Regions from separate parts of the Agromyces sp. NSFZ genome, predicted to be linked through region 2. Evidence: predicted binding sites of a transcription regulator. Region 2 holds the regulator's gene; each other region holds the start of a gene.
The links. Region 2 encodes HspR, which represses chaperone genes until heat shock. Its sites were predicted from a motif close to AAGTTGAGTCNNNNNGACTCAACTT; they were not measured.
Positions count from the first base shown of each region.

Region 1 (7,617 bases), 1.2 Mb from region 2:
CCCGGCACATCGGCACCGGATGCCGCCGGGTGACCGCTCTGCCGAGCGTGCCGCCGCGGCGGCATCCATGGAGAACGCCCGGCCCTCGTGACGAGAGCCGGGCGTTCTGTTCGTGGTGCGTGCGTCCCGATATGCGTCGCCTGCGGCGGCGCTACTCGACGACCAGTGGCCTCAGGCGGCGATCGACACGGTGGCGCGGGGCACGGATGCCACGACGAACGCGCCGTCGGCGGCATCCACCTTCACCGCCTCGCCGTCACCGAGGTCACCCGTGACGAAGAGGTCGGCGATGCGGTCGTCGATCTCGCGCTGGATCAGGCGGCGCAGCGGACGGGCACCGTACTCGGGCTCGTAGCCGCGCTCCGCAAGGAGCGCCACCGCGGCATCCGTCACCTCGAAGCCGATCTCGCGAGCGGCCAGACGAGCGGAAGTCGCGCCCAGCATCAGCCGCACGATCGACCCGATCTCGTCGGCGGTGAGCTTCTGGAACAGGACGATCTCGTCGATGCGGTTCAGGAACTCGGGGCGCATGGCCTCGCGCACCTTGCCCATCACGCGCTGGCGCACGTCGTCCTGCGACGAGAACCCAGAGCCGTCAGCGGATGCCACGAAGCCGAGCGCACCCGACCGCGACGCGAGGAACTCCGAACCGAGGTTCGAGGTCATGATGACCACCGTGTTGCGGAAGTCGACCGTGCGACCCTGGCCGTCGGTGAGGCGTCCGTCGTCGAGCACCTGCAGCAGCAGGTTGAACACGTCGGGGTGCGCCTTCTCGATCTCGTCGAACAGCACGATCGAGTACGGGTTGCGCCGCACGCGCTCGGTGAGCTGGCCGGCCTCGTCGTAACCGACATAGCCGGGAGGGGCTCCGACGAGCCGCGACACGGTGTGCCGCTCGCCGAATTCGCTCATGTCGAAGCGGATGATCGCGCCCTCGTCGTCGAACAGGCTCGACGCCAGCGCACGGGCCAGCTCGGTCTTGCCGACGCCGGTCGGTCCGAGGAACAGGAACGAGCCGACGGGACGCTTCGCGTCGCCCATGCCGGTGCGATTGCGGCGCACCGAGCGCGCGACGGCGGTGACGGCGTCGTCCTGCCCGATGACTCGAGCGTGCAACTCGCCTTCCAGGTTAGCCAGGCGCTCGCGCTCGCCCTCGGTAACCCGATTGACCGGGATGCCGGTGGCCCGCGAGATCACGGCGGCGATCTGCGCCTCGTCGACGGTCGTCGAAGCGGCGTCGGCTGCGGCATCCGTCGAACCCGAGGTCGCGACGCGACCCTGCGCGGCCGCCTTCTCCGTCGCCTCGTCCAGCCGCTCCTGCACCTTCTCGATCTCGTCGCGGATGCGCGACGCCTCCTCGTAGTGCTCGGCACGGACGGCCGCGTTCTTGTCGGCCTCGAGCGTCGCGAGCCGCTCGATCAACTCCGAGACATCCACCTTCACGCCCAGCTTGAGGCGCAGGCGCGCGCCGGCCTGGTCGATGAGGTCGATGGCCTTGTCGGGCAGCACCCGGTCGGTGAGGTACCGGGCGCTGAGCTCGACGGCGGCGCGGAGGGCCTCGTCGGTGTAGGTGACGCCGTGGTGCTCCTCGTACGCGGGGCGCAGGCCCTGCAGGATGAGCACGGAGTCCTCGATCGACGGCTCGCCCACCTTGACGGGCTGGAATCGGCGCTCGAGCGCGGGGTCCTTCTCGATGGTGCGGTACTCCTTGAGCGTGGTCGCGCCCACCAGGTGCAGCTCGCCGCGTGCGAGGCGGGGCTTCAGGATGTTGCCCGCGTCCATGCCGCCCTCACCGGCACCGCCGGCGCCGACGACGGTGTGCACCTCGTCGATGAACACGATGAGCCCGCCCTTGTGGTCGGCGATCTCCTCCATGGTCTTGGTGAGGCGCTCCTCGAAGTCGCCGCGGTAGCGGGTGCCGGCGAGCATGCCGGGCAGGTCGAGCGCGACGACGCGCTTGCCGAGCAGCGCCTCGGGCACGTTCTCCTCGACGATCGCGCGGGCCAGGCCCTCGACGATCGCGGTCTTGCCGACGCCGGCCTCGCCGATCAGCACGGGGTTGTTCTTCGTGCGGCGGCTGAGGATCTCGATGGTCTGCTCGATCTCGTCGGCGCGGCCGATCACGGGGTCGAGCTCGCCGTTCGCGGCGCGCTGGGTGAGGTCCATGCCGAACTTGTCGAGCATCGGGGTGGCGGATGCCGCGGCATCCGCCTGCTCGCCCATGCCGGCGGCCTCGGGGCCCGCGCCCTGCGTCTCGACGTGCTCGCCCAGGCCGGCCGCGAGCGCGTCCGCGGTGACGCCGGCGCGCGCGAGCACCTGCCCGGCGGGGGCATCCTGACCCAGAACCAAGGCGAAGAACAGGTGCTCGGGGTCGATGTACGTCGACCCGCTCGAGCGCGCGACCTGGTACGCGTGGAACAGCGCCCGGCTCGCGCTCGGCGTGATCGTCGCGGCGTTCACGCGCTCGCTGAGCTCGTCGAAGCGGGTGGCGGATGCCGCGGGCAGCCGTGCCTCGGTCGCCTCGATGATGCGCTCGGGGCTCGCGCCCACACGCGTGATCGCCTGCGCGACGGACTCGTCCTCGACGATGACGCGCAGGATGTGCAGCGCGTCGAGCTCGGTCTGCCCGCGCTCGAGCGCGAAGCGTCCGGCACGCTGCAGGATGCTCTGGGTGCGCGAGGTCAGGAACCGGCTGAGGTCGATCGACCGCGCCTGCCTGGCCTGCTCACCCGCGAGGTAGCGGGCGAGGAACTCGTCGAACGAGCTCGCGCCGGCCTCGTTGAAGTTGTCGGGCACCTAGGTCCTCCTGGGAACTTGAGTTGGGTACGCTCAAGTTCAACGCGGTGCGGGCGGGCGTATTCCCGGGCACGCTCGGACGGAGCTCGCGCACGGTCGAGCGAGACGGATGCCGCGGGCGACGGGCGCTGCCTAGCGACTCGTCCTCCACAGGCGACTATCCGGCGGAGTTCTCCACAGGGAAATGGCCCGATCAGTAATGCTTTTCTGCTCGATCGAATGTCAGTGGGTGGGTGCAGGATCGAAGCATGGAACAGCCCCCGGCCCCTCGGCATCCGCTCGGTGCGCTGTCTGCGCTTCAGCGAGATCTCGCCGCGCTGTGCGACGTCTGGGCGGGCGGGTCGCCGGCGTGGGGCGCAGTTCGCGGGGGCGCGCAGGTCGAGGTCGAGCAGTTGAGCGATGCCGGGCTCATGCAGGTCACCGATGCACTCGCCAGGGTGCGGCGTGATGTCGACGCCGTGCTGGCCAGGGTGGCGGCCGAGGTGTCGAAGCGGTCGGGGCCGGAGTTCGGCGACACGGGGTTCGCCAAGACGCAGGGCTTCCACAACCCGACCCGCCTCGTCGCCGCGGCCACCGGAGGGTCGCACGGCGACGCACGTCGGCTGATCGCGGTCGGCACGGCCACCGCGGAGCGGCAGACCTTCACCGGGGAGCGGCTCCCCTCACGGTATCGGCACATCGCCGACGCCCTCGAGTCGGCCGCGATCAGCATCGAGGCGGCATCCGCGATCACCGCGATGCTCGACCGGGCATCGATCCGGGCGGATGCGGCTCGAGTCGAGGTCGTCGAGCGTGCGCTGGTCGACCTCGCCGGGCGGGTGCCGCTCGAGACCCTCCTGCGTGGAGTGCCGGAAGCCGAGGCGCGACTGGATCCCGACGGCGTCGAACCCCGCGAAGACGAGCTCCGCATGGAGCGCTCACTGACCATGCGAGAAGACGGCCGCGGCATGGTGCACCTGCATGCCCGACTCGACCCCGAAAACGCCGCCCCGGTGAAGGCAGCGATCGAAGCGCTCGTCAGCGACGTGCTGCGCCGACGCGAGCCGGGCGAAGGCCAGGCCGGCGACGGCGAGCCACGCCCGGTCATCGACGACCACCGCACGATCCCGCAGATCCAGACCGACGCGCTCGCCGCGCTCGCCCGCCACGCGCTCGGCTGCACCCAGACGGCCACGCCCCTCGCGAAGACCACGGTCGTCGTGCGCGTCGACCTCGACACCCTGCTCACTGGCCTCGGGCACGCCCGCATCGACGGTATCGAACAGCCCGTCTCAGCGGGCACCGCCCGCCGCATGGCCGCCGACGCCGAGCTCATCCCCGCCGTTCTCGGGGGCGACAGCCTCCCCCTCGACCTGGGCCGAGCCGCCCGCCTGTTCACGAAGGCGCAGCGGCTCGCGCTCGGCGAACGCGACGGTGGCTGCGCCTCATGCGGCCAGAACATCGGATACGTCGAAGCCCACCACATCGACTGGTGGGAACGCGACACCGGCCCGACCGACCTGTCGAACGGAGTGATGCTCTGCAGCTTCTGCCACCACATGATCCACCGCGACGGATGGCGCATCCACGCGGGCCCGACCGAGGTGTGGTTCATCCCACCACCGCACTTCGACCCGGCGCAGGTTCCCCGGCTCGGCGGCCGAGCCCGTTTCGAGCTGCGTGAAGACCGGGCGGCATGACGCCGTTCGGCGGCGTTCACCCGCGCACATGGCGCCGCCAGCGCCGGAATCGGGTTTACGAGCACGGGTGGATTCTCCGGCCCTCGAGAACCGGTCGGAGCGCGACGGCGAAGGCGTCATCCGTCTCTCAGCGCCTCGGCGATCGCCTCGCCGAGCACTCGCGAGCCCTCCTCTGACGGGTGGATGCCGTCGGAAGTCATCCCCTCCTGGTAGCTGCCGTCGGCGTCGCGAAGCCCGGCCGACGCGTCGACGAACCGCCACCCGCGCGCACGGGCAAGCTCCTCAAGCCGCTGGTTGAGCTCGGGAGCCCCGGCCGGATACGCGGCCATCGGCGGGACCGACACCACGACGACGTCCACGATCCCGACCGTCTGGACGATCCGGTCGAGGTTCGCCGTCGTCTCGGCGAACGGGACGGCGAGGGCGTGGTCGTTGGTGCCCGCGAGCAGCACGAGCGTCTCAGCGTCGACGGGCGCCACCACCGACTCGGCCATCTTCGCCGTCGTCGCGCCCCACTCGGCCCAGCCGCCGGCGAACGCGAACCCTTCATCACACACGAATGACACCCAGGACACCGGGTCGATCTCTCCTGCGGCGAAATCGGGGCTCTCCGCGTGGGTGATCGAGTCGCCGATGACCGCGAAGGTCAGCCCGTCGGCGGTGGTACCGCACGACGCCGGGCGCGCCGACGCCGACGCCGACGCCGAGGCCGTCGGGCCCGGATTCGGCGTCGCCGATGTCGCGTCGGGCGACGGCGAGCCCCCGGACGCGCAGCCCGTCACCACGAGACACGCCGTGGCCGCGATCACGATCGCGGCGAGCGCGCGCGATCGACCCCTCGTGCGGCCGATGTTCGTCGACATGCAGACCTCCACCACTCGATCGGATGCATCGCCCGATGCGGCCCAGCACCGGGCCGGGCCGCAACCTCCGAATCTAGGAGGGATGACACCGACTCGGAAGGGGTTGCACCGGGTTTCGCGACATCCGACGGTCGCAGATTCGCGATCGGTGGGGTGAAGCCGGCGGCGCCACGCGAGCGGAGGCATTAATTACGCTCGCGCAGCACCGCCGGGGTCTCTGCGGCAGCGGAGGTGCGCCGAAGCCTCCGCCGTGCGCCGGCCGCCTACCGGTTGAACCGGTGGGGGTGGAACGTGAAGAACCGGGCCGCACCGAGGTCGAGCGCTTCGGCCGCACGATTCAATTGGGTAGCGTTCCATCCGTCGCCCCAGTGTCCCGTCTCGAGACGGTCGAGTAGCAGGTTCGCCGCGGCGACGGTCTCGGCCGCCGAGAAGTTGCAGTGCCCAGCCGAGGCGACGTACGTCTGACGAAGCAGCGAGGCGTTCCCGGCCTTCGTCACGCGCTCCTCATACGCGCTCTGCTGCGCGACGGTCGAGATCTGGTCGCCGACGGCGTTGAGCGTCACCGTCGGAACGGAGATCTCGCCGGTGAACTGGTACGCCGCGGCGAAGCGCTCGACCGCCTCGGGGTCGGCCTCGAACCGCTCCGCCGAGTTGACGGTGGCGAGATCCGCTTCGAGCGAGAGCCCCGCCTGCTCGTAGAGTTCCGCGACGACCTGCCGCGCCTGCGGCGACGCCTTCTGCAACTGCTCGACGTAGTCGATGCCCGTGTTCCACGACGTCAGGCCGCCGAAGACCAGGCCGATCGTGCGGCGGCTGCTCATGGCCTGCCCGATGTACGGGAGCGGGTCGCCGGCGAGCGCTCCGAACCAGGCCTGCTGGTAGGTCGCAGCATCGGCCGGGTCGGGGTCGGCGATCGCGCGCGACCACGCCGGAAGCTGTCCGATCGCGGAGGCCAGGGCGATGCGGGCACGCCCCTCGGGCGTCTGCTGGGCCGCGCTGAGGAAGGAGATCCAGGCGTTCTGCGCACCGGGCACGTCGACCGGGATGTCGACGACGGGCAGCGTGCCCGCCGGGTCGAGCAGCTCCGAGAGCACGAACACGGTGTCGAGCTTCTGGTTCCACTGCGACACGGTGCCCGACAGTCCGCCGCATGCGGCGACGACGCCGTCGATGCGGTCGGGATGCAGCTCACCCGTGGCCGCGGCGACGAAGCCGCCCATCGAGTTGCCCATCGCGATCGCCTGGCGGGGTTCACCGACGGCCTCGGTGAACGCGTCGAGCGCGTCGATCTGGTTGGCGATGGCGCCGCCGATGTTCCAGCCGGTGACCGAGCGAGTGGTTCCGCCGTACGCGGCACCGCCGTCGATGAGCGCCTGCTTCGCGGCGTTCACGGGGCCGCCGGCGAAATCCAGGTCGACGAAGACCGTGCCGTCCCAATCATCGGGAACGACGAATCGGTACGGAGTGGTGTCGGCGAGGATGCCCTCGATGATGCGATCCACGCCGTCGTCGGCGACAGCGGGAGTCGCCGTGACGACGAGTGCGGCGGCGGCGACCGAGGCGATCGCCGCATTCCTGAGACGGTGGCTTCCGGGCATGGAGAACTCCCTTGTTCGAAGGTGCGTGTCCGTGGACGTGCGGCCGTTGCGAGCCGATTCGACTGTGGCACCGCTCCGCGAAAGTATCAACCCGGTTGATAACATTTGTACAAAATTCGCCGTGCGCACTTGCCGCCAAAAATATCATCCAGCATGATATTCCTTGGTTGCACGACCCCCCGTGCCCCTTGCGCTCACAATGATGTGGAGAACGACATGAAGCTCAGCAAGTTCGGAATGGCGACCGTCGCCGGCGTGGCCGCGCTGCTGCTCGCCGCCTGCTCCTCGCCTTCGGGCGACGCCGCCACCACCGACGCCGAGGCCGTCGACGAGAACGGCGTCAACACCGAGGCTCCGGCGTACGACCTGCTGCCCGACGCCATCAAGGACGCGGGCAAGATCACGATCGCGGGCGACACCCACCCGCCGTACCGCACGATCGAGGAGGACGGTGAGATCACCGGCATCGACCCCGACATCCAGGCCGCCCTCGCCGAGCAGCTCGGCGTTCCGTTCGAGATCAGCACGGCATCGGGCCTCGACGCCATGCTCTCGGGCATGCTGTCGGGTCGCTACGACGCGTTCAACGGCCCCGTTCGCACCACCAAGGAGCGCGAGGCCGAGTTCGACGCGGTGGTGTGGATGACCACGCGCACGTCGTACCTCTACCTCAGCGATCGC
Region 1 covers NZ_CM149585.1:915,954-923,570, reverse strand. Annotated here, with positions in the region: gene ACVFI9_RS04450 (ATP-dependent Clp protease ATP-binding subunit) at 172-2,796, opposite strand; gene ACVFI9_RS04445 (HNH endonuclease signature motif containing protein) at 3,045-4,475, shown strand; gene ACVFI9_RS04440 (SGNH/GDSL hydrolase family protein) at 4,592-5,338, opposite strand; gene ACVFI9_RS04435 (alpha/beta fold hydrolase) at 5,602-6,936, opposite strand; gene ACVFI9_RS04430 (transporter substrate-binding domain-containing protein) at 7,153-7,617, shown strand, end outside.
Region 1: a site for HspR is predicted at 2,812-2,836, ahead of ACVFI9_RS04450 (ATP-dependent Clp protease ATP-binding subunit). Genes of this name have one in related genera too.

Region 2 (7,617 bases):
GAGCGCGCGCGACATCCGCTCGTTCGACTCCCAGGCAGAAGGAGGAACACATGTCACGTGCAGTAGGAATCGACCTCGGCACGACCAACTCGGTCGTCTCGGTGCTCGAGGGCGGCGAGCCCGTCGTCATCGCCAACGCGGAGGGTTTCCGCACGACCCCGTCGGTCGTGGCCTTCACGAAGGACGGCGAGGTGCTCGTCGGCGAGACCGCGAAGCGCCAGGCCGTCACGAACGTCGACCGCACCATCGCCTCGGTCAAGCGCCACATGGGCACCGACTGGAAGCGTGAGATCGACGGCAAGCAGTACACGGCGCAGGAGATCTCGGCGCGCATCCTGCAGAAGCTGAAGCGCGACGCCGAGCAGTACCTCGGCGACACCGTGACCGACGCCGTCATCACCGTGCCGGCGTACTTCAACGACGCCGAGCGCCAGGCCACCAAGGAGGCCGGCGAGATCGCGGGCCTCAACGTGCTCCGCATCATCAACGAGCCCACCGCTGCCGCACTCGCGTACGGCCTCGACAAGGGCAAGGAGGACGAGCTCATCCTCGTCTTCGACCTCGGTGGCGGCACGTTCGACGTCTCCCTCCTCGAGGTGGGCAAGGACGACGACTTCTCCACCATCCAGGTGCGCGCCACCGCGGGTGACAACCGCCTCGGCGGCGACGACTGGGACCAGCGCATCGTCGACCACCTCATCAAGCGCTTCAAGGACTCGACGGGCGTCGACGTCTCGAAGGACAAGATCGCCCTCCAGCGCCTGAAGGAGGCCGCCGAGCAGGCGAAGAAGGAGCTGTCGTCGAGCATGTCGACGAGCATCCAGCTGCCCTACCTCTCGCTCACCGAGAACGGCCCCGCCAACCTCGACGAGACGCTCACCCGCGCCCAGTTCGAGAACATGACGAGCGACCTGCTCGACCGCACGAAGAAGCCCTTCGAAGACGTCATCCGCGAGGCCGGCATCAAGCTGTCGGATGTCGCGCACGTCGTGCTCGTCGGCGGATCCACCCGCATGCCCTCCGTCTCCGACCTCGTGAAGAAGGAGACCGGGCAGGAGCCCAACAAGGGCGTGAACCCCGACGAGGTCGTCGCCGTCGGCGCGGCGCTGCAGGCCGGCGTCCTCAAGGGCGAGCGCAAGGACGTACTGCTCATCGACGTCACCCCCCTGAGCCTCGGCATCGAGACCAAGGGCGGCATCATGACGAAGCTCATCGAGCGCAACACGGCCATTCCGACCAAGCGGAGCGAGACCTTCACGACCGCCGATGACAACCAGCCGTCGGTCGCGATCCAGGTCTTCCAGGGCGAGCGCGAGTTCACGCGCGACAACAAGCCGCTCGGCACGTTCGAGCTCACCGGCATCGCCCCGGCTCCTCGCGGCATCCCGCAGATCGAGGTCACCTTCGACATCGACGCCAACGGCATCGTGCACGTGTCCGCCAAGGACAAGGGCACCGGCAAGGAGCAGTCGATGACGATCTCGGGCGGGTCCGCCCTGCCCAAGGAGGACGTCGAGCGCATGGTGCGCGACGCCGAGGAGCACGCCGCGGAGGACAAGAAGCGCCGCGAGTCCGCCGAGACCCGCAACTCCGCCGAGCAGCTCGCCTACTCGATCGACAAGCTCATCAAGGACAACGAGGAGAAGCTCCCCGCCGACGTCAAGTCCGAGGTGCAGGGCGACGTCGACGCGCTGAAGTCGGCGCTCGCGGGCGACGACGACGACGCGGTGAAGAGCGCGTTCGAGAAGCTCTCGCAGTCGCAGACCAAGCTCGGTGAGGCGATCTACGCGCAGGGCCAGGAGGCCACCGCGGGCGCGAGCGCCAACCCCGGCGAGGACGCGACCGCGTCGGGCACCGCCGGCGGCGAGTCCTCCGACGAGGACGTGGTCGACGCGGAGGTCATCGACGACGAGGAAGACAAGAAGTAATCATGTCCGACGAGAACCAGAACCCTGAAGAGCCGGTGATCCGCGACAAGCGGCGCATCGACCCGGAGACCGGGGAGGTTCGTCAGCCGCCGGAGTTCCCCGAGCCGGTCGAGTTCCCTGAGCCTGTCGAAGGGAAAGCCACGGCCGAGGAGGGCGCTTCGACGGGCTCAGCGACCGAGGAGGAGCACGAGCTCACGGTCGAGGACATCCTGAACGCGGCCCAGGCCGAGGTGCAGGAGCCGAGCGACGAGCACCTCGCCGACCTCAAGCGGGTCACGGCCGAGTACGCGAACTACCGCCGGCGCACCGAGGCGAACCGCGAGGCGGAGCGCGAGCGCGCGGTCGGCGCGGCCGTCGCGGTGCTGCTGCCCGTGCTCGACGACCTCGACCGGGCCGAGAAGCATGGCGACCTCGAGGGCGACGCGCCGTTCGCGACGATCGCCGCGAAGCTGCGGGCCGCCACGGCGAAGCTCGGCCTCGAGCCGTTCGGCGCGCCCGGCGAGCCGTTCGACCCGCAGCAGCACGAGGCGATCTTCCAGCAGCCGTCCGACGAGGTCGAGACCGACACGGTCGCCGACGTGGTCGAGACGGGCTACCGCCTCGGCGGCACGCTGCTGCGGGCGGCGAAGGTCGTCGTCAAGACGCCGCAGTAGCGGCATCCGCCGATTGTTCCCGTTCCCGCCTGCGGTGTCCGCTGCAATGGGCACGGCGGGCGGGAACGGAAACACTGGGATCATGAACTGAACCGAAGAGGGAGGTGCCGATGGCCAGCCAGGATTGGTTCGACAAGGACTTCTACCAGGTGCTCGGCGTCTCCAAGGACGCGAGCGACGCCGACATCAAGAAGGCGTACCGCAAGCTCGCGCGCAAGTACCACCCCGACCAGAACCCCGGCGACGACGCGTCCGAGGCGAAGTTCAAGGAGATCAGCGAGGCGCACTCGGTGCTCTCCGACGCCGAGGAGCGCAAGGAGTACGACGCGATCCGCGCCATGGGCTCCGGCGCCCGTTTCACGGCGCCCGGCGGCGCGGGCGGCGCGGGCGGCTTCGAGGACGTCTTCGGCACCATGTTCGGCGGCCAGGGCGGCCGCACCAGGTACACGTACCAGCAGGGCGCCGACTACGACGACCTGCTCGGCGGCCTCTTCGGCGGCGGCCGGTTCGGCCAGCCGACCGGCGGCTACCGCGGCTTCGGCGGCCCCACCCGCGGACGCGATGTCGTGGCGTCGACGACGCTCGACTTCATCACCGCCACCAAGGGCGAACAGGTCACGCTGCAGACCGCCGACGGCCGGCCCATCACCGTGCGCATCCCGGCGGGCGTGGCCGACGGGCAGAAGATCAAGCTCCGCGGCAAGGGGCATCCGTCGCCCGACGGCGGCGAGGCCGGCGACCTCATCCTCACCGTCAACGTGCGCAAGCACCCGGTGTTCGAGCGCGACGGCCTGAACCTGCGGGTCACCGTGCCCGTGACGTTCGCCGAGGCCACGCTCGGTGCGACCATCCAGGTGCCGACCCTCGGCGGCGATCCCGTGAAGCTGAAGGTCGCACCCGGCACGCCGAGCGGCCGCGTGCTGCGCGTCAAGGGACGCGGCGTCGCGACGTCGAAGGGCACGGGCGACCTGCTCGCCGTCGTGCAGGTCGCGGTGCCGTCGCACCTCTCGAAGGACGCCGAGGAGAAGCTCAAGGAGTTCATCGCCGAACTGCCCGACGAGAACCCCCGCGACGACCTGCTGACCCGCGCGAAGGGCTGACGGAGACGGTTCGAATCCGCCGACGGTCAACATCACTCGCCGAGTGTCGACGCCGGCGCCGAGGAGATCGGCGGGATCGTTAACCGTGGCGAGGAAGGAGTGGAGCGATGGATGAGACGAGCCCCCTGTTCGTCATCTCGGTCGCCGCCGAGCTCGCGGGCATGCACCCGCAGACGCTGCGCCAATACGACCGCCTCGGCCTCGTCTCCCCGACGCGCACGGCGGGCCGGTCGCGACGCTACTCGATGCGCAACGTCGTGCAGCTCCGTGAGATCGCCCAGCTGTCGAGTGAGGGCGTGAGCCTCGAGGGCATCCGCCGCGTGCTCGGCCTCGAGGACGAGGTGTCGATGCTGCGGAGCCGGGTGCGCGAGCTCGAGGCCGCGCTCGCCGACGAGATGCTCAACCGGCCCGGCCGACGCGTCTTCGCCGCGGGCTCAGAGGGCGAGGTCGTCTCGCTGCGAGCCGGCACGCGCGTGCGCCGCGAGAACGCCGTCGTGGTGTGGAGGCCGCTCGAACGCGACTGACCCCAGTCATGGGGGGTCTCGACCAACACGGGCCCTGCGGCGATTGTGTGCCGCCCGCGGCGGTGCGACCATGAGGAAACCACCGCTTTCTGCATCCCGCAGACGGGAGCCCAATGGCTGCGCCGACCACTCCTGCACCCGAGCGGGTCGACGCCGTCGTCGTCGGATCCGGCTTCGGCGGGTCCGTGGCCGCCTACCGCCTGGCGGAGGCGGGGAAGTCGGTCGCCCTCCTGGAGCGAGGGCGAGCCTACCCGCCCGGAACGTTCGCCCGCACGCCGATCGAGTTCGGCGAGGATTTCTGGGCGCCGTCCGACGACCTCTACGGCCTCTTCGAGACGTGGAGCTTCCGCGGGCTCGAGGGCGTGGTGTCGTCGGGTCTCGGCGGCGGCTCGCTGATCTACGCGAACGTGCTGCTCCGCAAGGATCCCGAGTGGTTCGTGCACGATTCGCCGCTGCCGGGTGGCGGCTACGAGCACTGGCCGATCGGACGCGAGGACCTCGATCCGCACTACGACCGCGTCGAGGCGATGCTCGACGCGACGCCGTACCCGTACCGCGACACTCCCAAGACCGAGGCGTTCGAGTCGGCGGCGCGCGACGCGGGGCATGACGTGTTCCGGCCGCCGCTCGCGGTGACCTTCGCGGATGCGGATGGACGCGTCGGGCCGTTCCTGCCCGTGGCCCCGAAGCCGTACGGCAACATCCACGAGCGCACGCGCTACACGTGCTCGCAGTGCGGCGAGTGCGACATCGGATGCAACTACGGTGCGAAGAACTCGCTCGACCACACCTACGTGTCGGCCGCGGCGCATCACGATGCGACGGTGCACACCCTCCACGAGGTGAAGGGGATCCGACCGGTCGACGGCGAGTGGGAGGTCAGGTACCGCAGGCACCGGCCCGGGGAGGGCCAGCCGGTCGACGGCGTCATCCGCGCGACCCGCGTCGTGCTCGGGGCGGGCACTTTCGGCTCGACGTACCTGCTCCTGCGCAATCGTGCGTCGCTTCGCGGTCTCTCGCCCGCGCTCGGGACCCGGTTCTGCGGCAACGGCGATCTCATCGGATTCCTCATGGGCGCGAAGGAGGAGATCGACCGGATGGCACGGGCACGACGCATCACCGGCAGTCGCGGCCCGGTGATCACGAGCTCCATCCGCGTGGGCGATCGCGTCGACGGCGACGGCAGCACGGGCCGCGGCTTCTACGTCCAGGAGGCCGGCTACCCGGGCTTCCTCAACTGGCTGCTCGAGACCGCGCAGCTGCGCTCGGTCGTCTCCCGGTCGACGAGGGTCGCGCTCACGATGATCGCGCGACGACTGAGCTTGAGAGGCGAGTCGAACATCTCGGCCGACCTCGCCCGGGTGGTTGGGCGCAGCGCCCTGTCCACGAGCTCGCTGCCCGTGCTGGGGATGGGCCGCGACGTGCCCGACGGCCGGATGTACCTCGACCGCGGCAGGCTCGCGATCGACTGGACGACGACCACCTCGCTCGAGTACTTCGCCGCGATGCGGGCCACGATGTCCGCGTTCGCGAAGAGCCTCAACGCCCGGTACGTCGACAACCCGCTGTGGCTCGCGAAGCGCGTGATCACGGTGCATCCGCTCGGTGGCGCGCCGATGGGCCGCAACGAGTTCGAGGGGGTCGTCGACGAATGGGGGGAGGTGTTCGGGCATCCCGGTCTCTCGGTCGTCGACGGTGCCGCGATGCCGGGGCCGGTGGGTCCCAACCCGTCGCTCACGATCGCGGCGTTCGCGGATCGGGCGGCTGATCGCATGATCGAGACCTGGCCGCGCACGCGGCGGCGTGCACCGAAGCGCACGGACGAGACGAAGGGGACCCGCATGGAGGCATCACCGGCGACGAGCGGCAGTGGCATCGGCACCGCGGTCGCGTTCACCGAGCAGATGAAGGGCTTCTTCGTGCTCGGCGAGGCCGACCCGCGCTCGGCCTCCGAGGATGCCCGGGTACGCGACGAACGCATGATGTTCGAGCTCACGATCACCGCGCCCGACATCGACGCCTTCGTCGAGGACGACGCCCACGAGGGAACGGCCGCCGGATACCTCGAATCCGATGCGCTCGGCGGACGCCAGGTCGTGGAGCGCGGCTGGTTCAACCTCCTCGTCGATGCGGGACACCCCGACGAGCGGCTCATGAAGTACCGGCTGTGGCTGACGACGGATGCCGGGTCGCCCGTGACCTTCGTCGGATACAAGGAGATCCGCGACGATCCGGGCTTCGACCTGTGGGAGGACACGACGACCCTGTACGTGCAGGTGCTCGACGGCCACGTGCCTCCGCCGCCCGACTCTCGCGATACCGGGCTGCGCCCCGTCGGCGACCCGGCGGTGCTCGGTGCCGGAGTCCTGCGGATCCAGCCGCTCGACTTCGCGCAGCAGCTCACCACGTTCACGACCGCGGGCCCGGGCGGTGCCGCGGCGATCGCACGCTTCGGACAGCTCTTCCTCGGTCGGCTCTGGAGCACGTACGGCCGGCTCGCGCGCGAGGAGGCGCCGTGACCACCGCGCCGGCGATGCGCACCACCCGCACCGAGCAGCGCACCGAGCACCTCCCGTTCCGAGCGGACGACGGCCGGTGGCTCACCATGCTGCACGTGGAGAACCCGGCGATCACGCCCACACGCGGACCGGTGCTGCTCGTGCACGGCGCCGGCGTGCGCGCCGAGATCTTCCGGCCACCGCTGCCGCGCACGCTCGTGGACGCGCTCCTCGATGACGGCTTCGATGTCTGGATGCTGAACTGGCGCGCCTCGATCGACCTCGAGGCGGTCGCCTGGACCCTCGACGATGCCGCGGTGTACGACTACCCGGCGGCCGTCCGGCTCGTGCGCGAGCGCACGGGCGCCGATTCGGTGAAGGCGTTCGTGCACTGCCAGGGATCCACGTCGTTCACGATGTCGGCGGTCTCGGGCCTGCTGCCCGACGTGACCACGATCGTGACGAACGCGGTGTCGCTGCATCCCGTGCTGCCGTTCGGCTCGAGGGTCAAGATCCTCGGGCTCGCGCCCGCCATCCGGCGCATCACGCCCTCGCTGTCGCCGAGGTGGGGCTACAAGTCCGAGGGCCCGTTCTCGCGGATGCTGCGGGCGGGCGTGACGGCGACGCATCCGGAGTGCGACAACGCGGTGTGCGCCATGGTGAGCTTCACGTACGGGAGCGGCCACCCGGCGCTGTGGGCGCACCGCAACATCGATGCGCCCACGCACGACTGGATCACCGGCGAGTTCGCGAGCGCGCCGATGACGTTCTTCATGCAGATGCGCGAGTCCGTGATGGCGGGGCACCTCGTGCCGGCGGGCACCGCCCCGGGCGTCGCCGCCGATCTCGCCGCCGCGCCGAAGACGGACGCGCGCTTCGTGTTCGTCGCCGGCGAGGACAACCGGTGCTTCCTG
Region 2 covers NZ_CM149585.1:4,021,471-4,029,087, reverse strand. Annotated here, with positions in the region: gene dnaK (molecular chaperone DnaK) at 51-1,928, shown strand; gene ACVFI9_RS19165 (nucleotide exchange factor GrpE) at 1,931-2,581, shown strand; gene ACVFI9_RS19160 (DnaJ C-terminal domain-containing protein) at 2,692-3,681, shown strand; gene ACVFI9_RS19155 (heat shock protein transcriptional repressor HspR) at 3,789-4,205, shown strand; gene ACVFI9_RS19150 (GMC oxidoreductase) at 4,319-6,724, shown strand; gene ACVFI9_RS19145 (alpha/beta hydrolase) at 6,721-7,617, shown strand, end outside.

Region 3 (7,617 bases), 350 kb from region 2:
GTGCGCGGAGCGACGCGGGTTCAGGGTGAGCGACTCCTCGCCGGCGACGATCGCGGCATCCGCGGCATCCCGCATCGGGCGCAGCAGTCGCGCCTCGATCATGAGCCCCTCGAGGTCGGCGCGCGAGCGGGCCTCGCCGAGCGCGTCGGCGAGACGGTCGACGGATGCCGCGAGCTCGCCGCCGAGCCGCGCGAGCTGCTCCCGAGCCGGGGCCACCGCCACCGGCGGCACGATGAGCGCGTTCACGATGATGCCGATCGCCGCGCCGATCAGCGTCTCGAACACCCGGTCGAGCGCGTACTCGGGCGAGGACGCGCCGAGCGCGAGCACGAGCATGGCGCTGATCGCCACCTGGTTGCTGGTCACGGGCGTCATCTTCAGCGCCCACGCGACGAGCATCGCGACGACGATCGCGACGAGGATGACCCACGTGCTCTGCCCGAGCAGGAGCGAGAGCCCCGACGCGACGAGCACTCCGAGGATGACGCCGATCGAGCGCTCCAAGGCCTTGCCGAACGATTGGTTCACGCTCGGCTGCACCACGAGCAGCGCCGCGATCGCCGCGAACACCGGCAACTGGCCCTGCACCACCCAGCCCGCGACGAGCCAGGCGGCTATGGTCGCGACGGCCGACTTCAGCACCTGCAGCAGCGGCACCCGAGTCGTCGCCCGGAAGGTGGCCGTGATGCGCATGCGCCAAGGCTAGCCGCGCGCGGGCTCCACCGGCTCGGCGGGCTCGCTCGGCCCGGCGTGCTCGCTCGGTGCCACGCGCTCGATCGGCCCGGCCGCTTCGCCCACCGGCTCGATCCGGGGGACGCGCCGGATCGACGCACTCACGACGGCGGCGACCGCACAGAGCCCGGCCGCGCCGAACCACGCGATCGTGTAATCTCCCGTGTGGTCGCGCACGAGCCCCGCGGCGGTGGCCGCGATCGCGGCGCCCACCTGGTGCGACGCGAACACCCAGCCGAAGACGATGGGGCCGTCGGCCCCGAACACCTCGCGGCAGAGCGCGACGGTCGGCGGCACGGTCGCCACCCAGTCGAGTCCGTAGATGACCACGAAGACGATGATCGGCGGCTGCACGGTCGCACCGAGCAGGAACGGCAGCACGGCGAGTCCGACCCCGCGTCCCGCGTAGTAGATCGCGAGCAGGATGCGCGGGTTCACGCGATCGGTGAGCCAGCCGGATGCCACGGTGCCGACGATGTCGAAGATGCCGACGAGTGCGAGCAGGCCGGCCGCGGTGGTCTCCGGCATCCCGTGATCGTGTGCGCCCGGGATGAAGTGGGTGCCGACGAGCCCGTTCGTCGTCGCCCCGCAGATGGCGAAGCCGGCCACGAGCGCCCAGAAGGTTCGCTTGCGCGCGGCCCGCGCGAGGGTCGTGAGGGCAAGCCGGGCGGCGTTGCCGCGAGGGCGAGCCGGTGCCGTCCAGTCGTCGGCGGCGCCGAACGGCGTCGTGCCGAGGTCGGCCGGCCGATTCCGGAGGAAGACGAGCACAAGCGGCACGACCGCGAACGCGGCGATGGCGACGAGGAGCGACGCCTGCCGCCACCCCTGCTGCTCGACGAGGATGGCGATGAGCGGCAGGAACGCGAGCTGCCCCGTCGCGCTGCCCGCCGTGAGCACGCCGACCACCAGGCCGCGGCGCCTGACGAACCACTGGTCGGCGACCGTGGCCGCGAAGACGAGCGCCATCGATCCGCTGCCGAGGCCGATCATCACGCCCCACGTGAGCACGAGCACCCACGGCGCCGTGGCGAAGATGCTGAGCGCGGCGCCGGCCCCGACGAGCACGAGGGCGAGGCTCGTGACGGCCCGCATGCCGAACCGCGCCATGAGCGCGGCCGCGAACGGGGCCATCAGCCCGTAGAGCAGCAGATTCACCGTCACCGCGGTCGAGAGCTCGGTGCGCGTCCAGCCGAACTCCGCCTCGAGCGGCAGCATGAGCACGCCCGGCGCGGCGCGGAAGCCGGCCGCCCCCACGAGCGCCAGGAACGCGACTGCGGCGACGATCCACGCCGGGTGCAGGGAGCTCGTGTGCCGGGGTGTGCGCGTGGTCATCCCCCGATTCTCACGTATGGCGCGGGGCATCCGTGCCGTGGGATCCGGTCATCCTCCCGCGGGATCCGGTCGGCGGCCGCCGACCACGCCTCAGACGCCGCGGGTCAGCCCGGCGAGCGCCTCGGCGATCGACTCATCGCCCGACACGAGGTCGAACTGCGTGCGGGACGCCGCGCCGGTCTCGAGGAGCGCGGCGATCGTCGCCGCGACATCCGCTCGGGGGATCGAGCCCGCGGGCAGCGCGGCGCCGACCCGCACCGATGCGGTGCCGGACTCGTTCGTGAGGCGGCCCGGTCGCACGATCGTCCAGTCGAGGTCGCGCGATCGCACCGAGGCATCCGCTTCGCTCTTCGCACGCAGGTAGAGCTGGAACACGTCCTGCGAGTCGGGATCGAACCGGTCGGCGCTCATGGCCGAGATCACGAGGAGCCGGGGGACTCCGGCCGCCTCGGCCGCGTCGGCGAGCAGGATGGCGGCGTCCCGGTCGACGGTGAACTTGCGCGCGGCCGAACTGCCCGGGCCGGCCCCGGCCGCGAACACCGCGGCATCCGCGTTCTTCAGCACCTGGCCGACCTCGTCGACGGATGCCTCCTCCAGGTCGAGCACGACCGCCGCAGCGCCCGTCGCGTCGACGTCGGGGCGGTGCTCGGGGTTGCGGATGATCGCGATCGGCTCGTGCCCGGCGTCGGCGAGCAGGCGTTCGAGGATGAGGGCGATCTGGCCGTGGCCTCCGGCGATGACGACGCGCATCGCCCCAGTCAACGCGGCCCGGCCGAGCGGCGCAAGTGACGTCCGGAATCTCTCGAACAGGTCTTGGCACTCTCTGCCCGAGAGTGCTAATCTGAACCTACTTGAGTCGGATGGACTCAACTCTTGGACACACCGCCGCGAACGCGGCAGCGAACAAGGAGGAGAAGCCATGGCTGTGTACTGGGACCCGTTCCGCGACCTCGACCGCCTCGCGCAGGGACTGATGGACACCCGACAGGCGCCGCGCATGATGCCGATCGACCTGCACCGTGACGGCGACCACTACGTGCTCTCGGCCGACCTGCCGGGCGTCGACCCTGGCTCGATCGACGTGGACGTCGACGGGCAGTTGCTCACGATCCGCGCCGAGCGCACCCTGCGCTCCGAGTCCGACGTGCAGTGGCTCGCGCACGAGCGCCCGAGCGGTTCGTTCCTGCGCCAGCTCACCCTGGGCGACGGCCTCGACACCTCCGCGATCAGCGCGCATTACGACAACGGCGTGCTGAGCGTCGTCATCCCGGTGAGCGAGAAGGCCAAGCCGCGCAAGGTGCAGGTGCAGAGTGCGCCGCACGCCGAGAAGGAAGTGACGACCGGGGCGTCGGCGTCGAGCTGACGAACCGAGCACGAACGGATGCCGCGGGCCGAGCCCCGCGGCATCCGTCCGTGACGCGTCGGTGGGCGGGGCTAGCGTGGCCCGTATGACGTCGCCCGCCGCGAACCTCGCCCAGCTCGCCACCGACTTCTGGGAGTGGCGCGACGCGACCTCGTTCCGCACGTCAGACGACATCCCTCGCGTCGAACGGCCCGCCGGGTGGGTGCCTCGCTTCGATCCGGCGGCGATCGAGGAGTTCCGGAGCGCCCTCGGCGGATTCGCCGAGCGGTGGCGCGACATCGATGCCGAGGCGCTCGCGGCGCTTCCGGTCGAAGTTCAGGTCGATCACCGGCTGCTCGGCGCGGCGCTCGCCCGCGTGCACTGGGAGCTCGACGTGCTCCGCAACTGGGAACGAGACGCCGTGTTCCTCACGTCGCAGATCCTGGGTCCCTGGTTCGACCTGCTGCTCGCGCCGCCGCCGTTCGAGGCGACGCGGCAGGCCGACCTCGTGCGCGTGCTCGAGGCGGTTCCGGGGGCCGTCGACCGGGCGATCGCGAACCTCGAGCGGCAAGGAGTCGCCACACTCGCGCGCGTCGCGGCCGCCGAGCTCGCGGGCATCGGAGCACGGCTCGCGCACTCGGTCGAGGAGCTCTCGCCGCTGACGGATGCCGCGACCGCCGCGGCGCTCGCCGCAGCCCGACCCGCCGCGAGCGACGCGCTCGAGCGGTACCGTACGTGGCTCGAGGCATCCGCCGACCGCCTCGCGCCCGACGTGGTCGTCGGACGCGACGCGTTCGTCTGGTACCTGCGGCACGTCGCCCTCGTCACGGCCGAGCCCGAGGAGCTGGTGCGGGCTGCCATGCAGGACGTTTACCGCAGCGTGGTCGGCGAAGCCGTGTCGCGTACACGTCATCGTGACCTCCCCGAGGCGCCGCTCGCCGCCGATTCGGCGGCCCTGGTCGCCGCCGAGGAGGCCGCCGAAGCGCAGGTCCGCGCGTTCTCCGACGCCGCCGGCCTGCTGAGCCAGCTGGCGTCGCTGCGTCGCTACCGCTTCGCGGCGACGCCCGCGTACCTCGAGCCCGTCGCGTTCCTCGGCGTCACCGACGATCTCACGAGCATCCGACGGGTCGCGCACGACGCGACGTCGTACGTGCCCGAGCCTTCTCCCGACCTGCCGTACTTCGATGCCGCGAGCGCCCGCGACCCACGGCTCGGCATCATCCACGAGGGCGCCCACGCCCAGCAGTTGGCGTTGTCGTGGGCCCATCCGAATCCGGCGCGCCGGCACTTCATCGACTCGGTCGCGAACGAGGGCATCGCGCACTACAACGAGGAGCTCATGCTCACCGCGGGGCTCTTCGAGGACGCCCCGCACTCTCGAACGATCGTCCACAACTTCGTGCGGCTGCGAGCCCTCCGGGTCGTGGTCGACGTGAACCTGGCGACCGGCGAGTTCTCGCTGCACGACGCGGTCGACTTCTTCGTGCGGATGGTGCCCATGGATGTCGCGACGGCGACCGAGGAGACGTCGTACTACGTCGCGACGCCGGGCCTCGCGATGGCGTACCACGTGGGCAAGCTCGAGGTGCAGCGCATGCTCGCCGATGCCGCGGTCGCCGCGCAGCTCGACGGCGCCGAGTTCTCGGTGCGCGAGTTCCACGACTTCGTGTGGCGCAACGGCAACGTGCCGATGTCGCTGCAGCGCTGGGAGCTCCTCGGCGATCGTGCCGACGTCGATCTGCTGGACGCAGCGGGCGCGTGGTACTCGGAGGCGTCGCTGGGCTGAGCGTTCCGCCCATCGGCGGCGGAGTGGGGCCGAGCGGGGAACGAGGACGCGTGTTCGGCGTCCGCTCGACGGATTCCTGCCATCGATGCGTCGAATCCTGCCGTCGCCACAGAGGCCTGCAATACCCCTCCCGGGTACTGCGTTGTCGAACTCCAACGTCATCGCACTCGAGACAAGGAGCACCTCTGATGCCAGCACCATCCGTGAGCCCGCCCGCGCCCCGCCGCTGGCTGGGTCTCGCCCTGATCGCCGCCGCGCAGTTCGTCGTCATCATGGACACCTCGATCATCGGCGTGGCGCTGCCCGACATCCAGGCCGCCCTGGGCTTCACGCCCGAATCGCTGTCGTGGGTCTTCAACGCCTACGTCGTCGCGTTCGGCGGGCTGCTCCTCCTGGGCGGTCGCCTCTCCGACGTGTTCGGCGCCAGGCGCGTGTTCGTCGCGGGCTGGGTGACGCTGCTGCTCGGCTCCGTCCTCGCAGGCGCCGCCGGCACCGCCGCCGTGGAGATCGCCGGACGTGCCGTGCAGGGCGCCGGCGCGGCGCTCATCGCCCCGGCAGCGCTCACCCTCCTGATGACGCTGTTCGGCGGAACCCCCGACCTTCCCAAGGCGTTCGCCGTCTACGGCGCGGCCGCCCCCATCGGCGGCACCGCGGGTGTGTTCCTCGGCGGCGTGCTCACCGAGTACGCGAGCTGGCCGTGGGTGTTCTACGTGACGGTGCCGATCGCCCTCGTCGTCATCGCGCTCACCCCGCTCGCCCTCCCGCGGGTCCGATCCGGCCGAGGCCGCATCGACCTCGGCGGCGCCGTCTTGGCGACGCTCGGCCTCGCCGCCGTCGTCTACGGCGTCGTGCGTGCGCCGGAGGCCGGCTGGGCGTCGGTCGAGACGCTCGTCGCGCTCTCCGCGGGCGCCGCGCTCCTCGTCGGGTTCTTCGCGATCCAGGCGCGGAGCCGCCAGCCGCTGCTGCGACTCGGGATCTTCCGCACACCGCAGCTCGGTGCGGCGAACCTCGCGCAGCTCCTCCTCGGCGCCGCGTGGGTTCCGATGTGGTTCTTCCTGAACCTCTACCTGCAGCACGTCCTCGGCGCAGGCGCGTTCGCGTCGGGCGCGGCGCTCCTGCCGATGACGGTGCTCATCGTCGTCGGCATGACGCTCCTCGCACCTCGCCTGCTCGCCCGGTTCGGGGCGAAGCCGCTCATCGTGTCCGGCTTCGTCCTCCTCGCGGCAGGCCTCGCGTGGCTCGGCTTCGCACGGCCCGACGGCAGCTACGTCGTCGACGTCCTCCCCGCGTCGCTCGTGGCGGCGCTCGGCATGGCGCTCGCGTTCGTGCCGTCGCTCGGCACGGCGATCGGAGCAGCCCGCCCCGAGGAGACCGGCGTGGCATCCGGACTCGTGAACACGAGCTACCAGATCGGCTCGGCGGTGGGCCTCGCCGCGATGACCGCGGTCGCCGCCGTCGTCACGCAGGGCGCCGTCACGCAAGGCGGGGCGGATGCCGCCGCCACGACATCCGGTTACTCCGCCGCGTTCTTCGGAGCCGCCGCGCTCGCCGTCGTCGGCGCACTCATCGCGAGCGTCCTCCTGCACCGCCCGCCGGTCACGTCGGCCGACGCGGACGCCGCAGGCCGCGAGGAGGCCGCCGCCGAGCGGAGCCGCTGAACGGAAGCAGCACGCGGGTGGGGCCGTCGACGCCCCACCCGCGCCGCGTGCCGTCCCCCGGCGTACCGCCCCGGCAGTAGCCGAGGTGCATCCGTTGGATGGATGTGCCGGGCGCCGCTCCCGACGAGGCTGGATGCAGACCTCGTCACGACAGGGAGCAGCACGCGATGACCACCCCGATCCTCTCGGCACGCGACGTACGCAAGTCGTACGGTCGCGGAGCCAACCGATTCGACGCGTTGACGGGTGTGAGCCTCGACATCCACGAGGGGGAGAGCGTCGCGATCATCGGCAAGAGCGGCTCGGGCAAGTCGACGCTCATGCACGTGCTCGCGCTGCTCGATCGGCCGACCGACGGTACCGTCGAACTCGCCGGCACCGACACCCGTGCGCTCGGCGGCGCGGCGCTGAATCGCACGCGCAACCGGACCTTCGGGTTCGTCTTCCAGCAGTTCTTCCTCACCCCGAACGCGACGGTCCTCGAGAACGTCATGCTCCCGTTGAAGATCGCCGGCGTCGGCCGCGCCGAACGGAAGCGTCGCGCCCTCGCTGCGCTCGAGCAGCTCGAGCTCGCCGACAAGGCCAAGAACCGGGCCGTGAACCTCTCGGGCGGACAGAAGCAGCGCACCGTCATCGCCCGCGCGCTCGTGAACAACCCCCGGGTGATCTTCGCCGATGAGCCCACCGGCAACCTCGACACGGCCACGGGAGGCGTGGTCGAGGACATCCTCTTCGACCTCAATCGCGAGCACGGCATCACGCTCATC
Region 3 covers NZ_CM149585.1:3,673,655-3,681,271, reverse strand. Annotated here, with positions in the region: gene ACVFI9_RS17460 (FUSC family protein) at 1-693, opposite strand, end outside; gene ACVFI9_RS17455 (MFS transporter) at 703-2,064, opposite strand; gene ACVFI9_RS17450 (NAD(P)-binding oxidoreductase) at 2,155-2,814, opposite strand; gene ACVFI9_RS17445 (Hsp20/alpha crystallin family protein) at 2,984-3,427, shown strand; gene ACVFI9_RS17440 (DUF885 family protein) at 3,513-5,192, shown strand; gene ACVFI9_RS17435 (MFS transporter) at 5,381-6,850, shown strand; gene ACVFI9_RS17430 (ABC transporter ATP-binding protein) at 7,018-7,617, shown strand, end outside.
Region 3: a site for HspR is predicted at 2,913-2,937, ahead of ACVFI9_RS17445 (Hsp20/alpha crystallin family protein). Genes of this name have one in related genera too.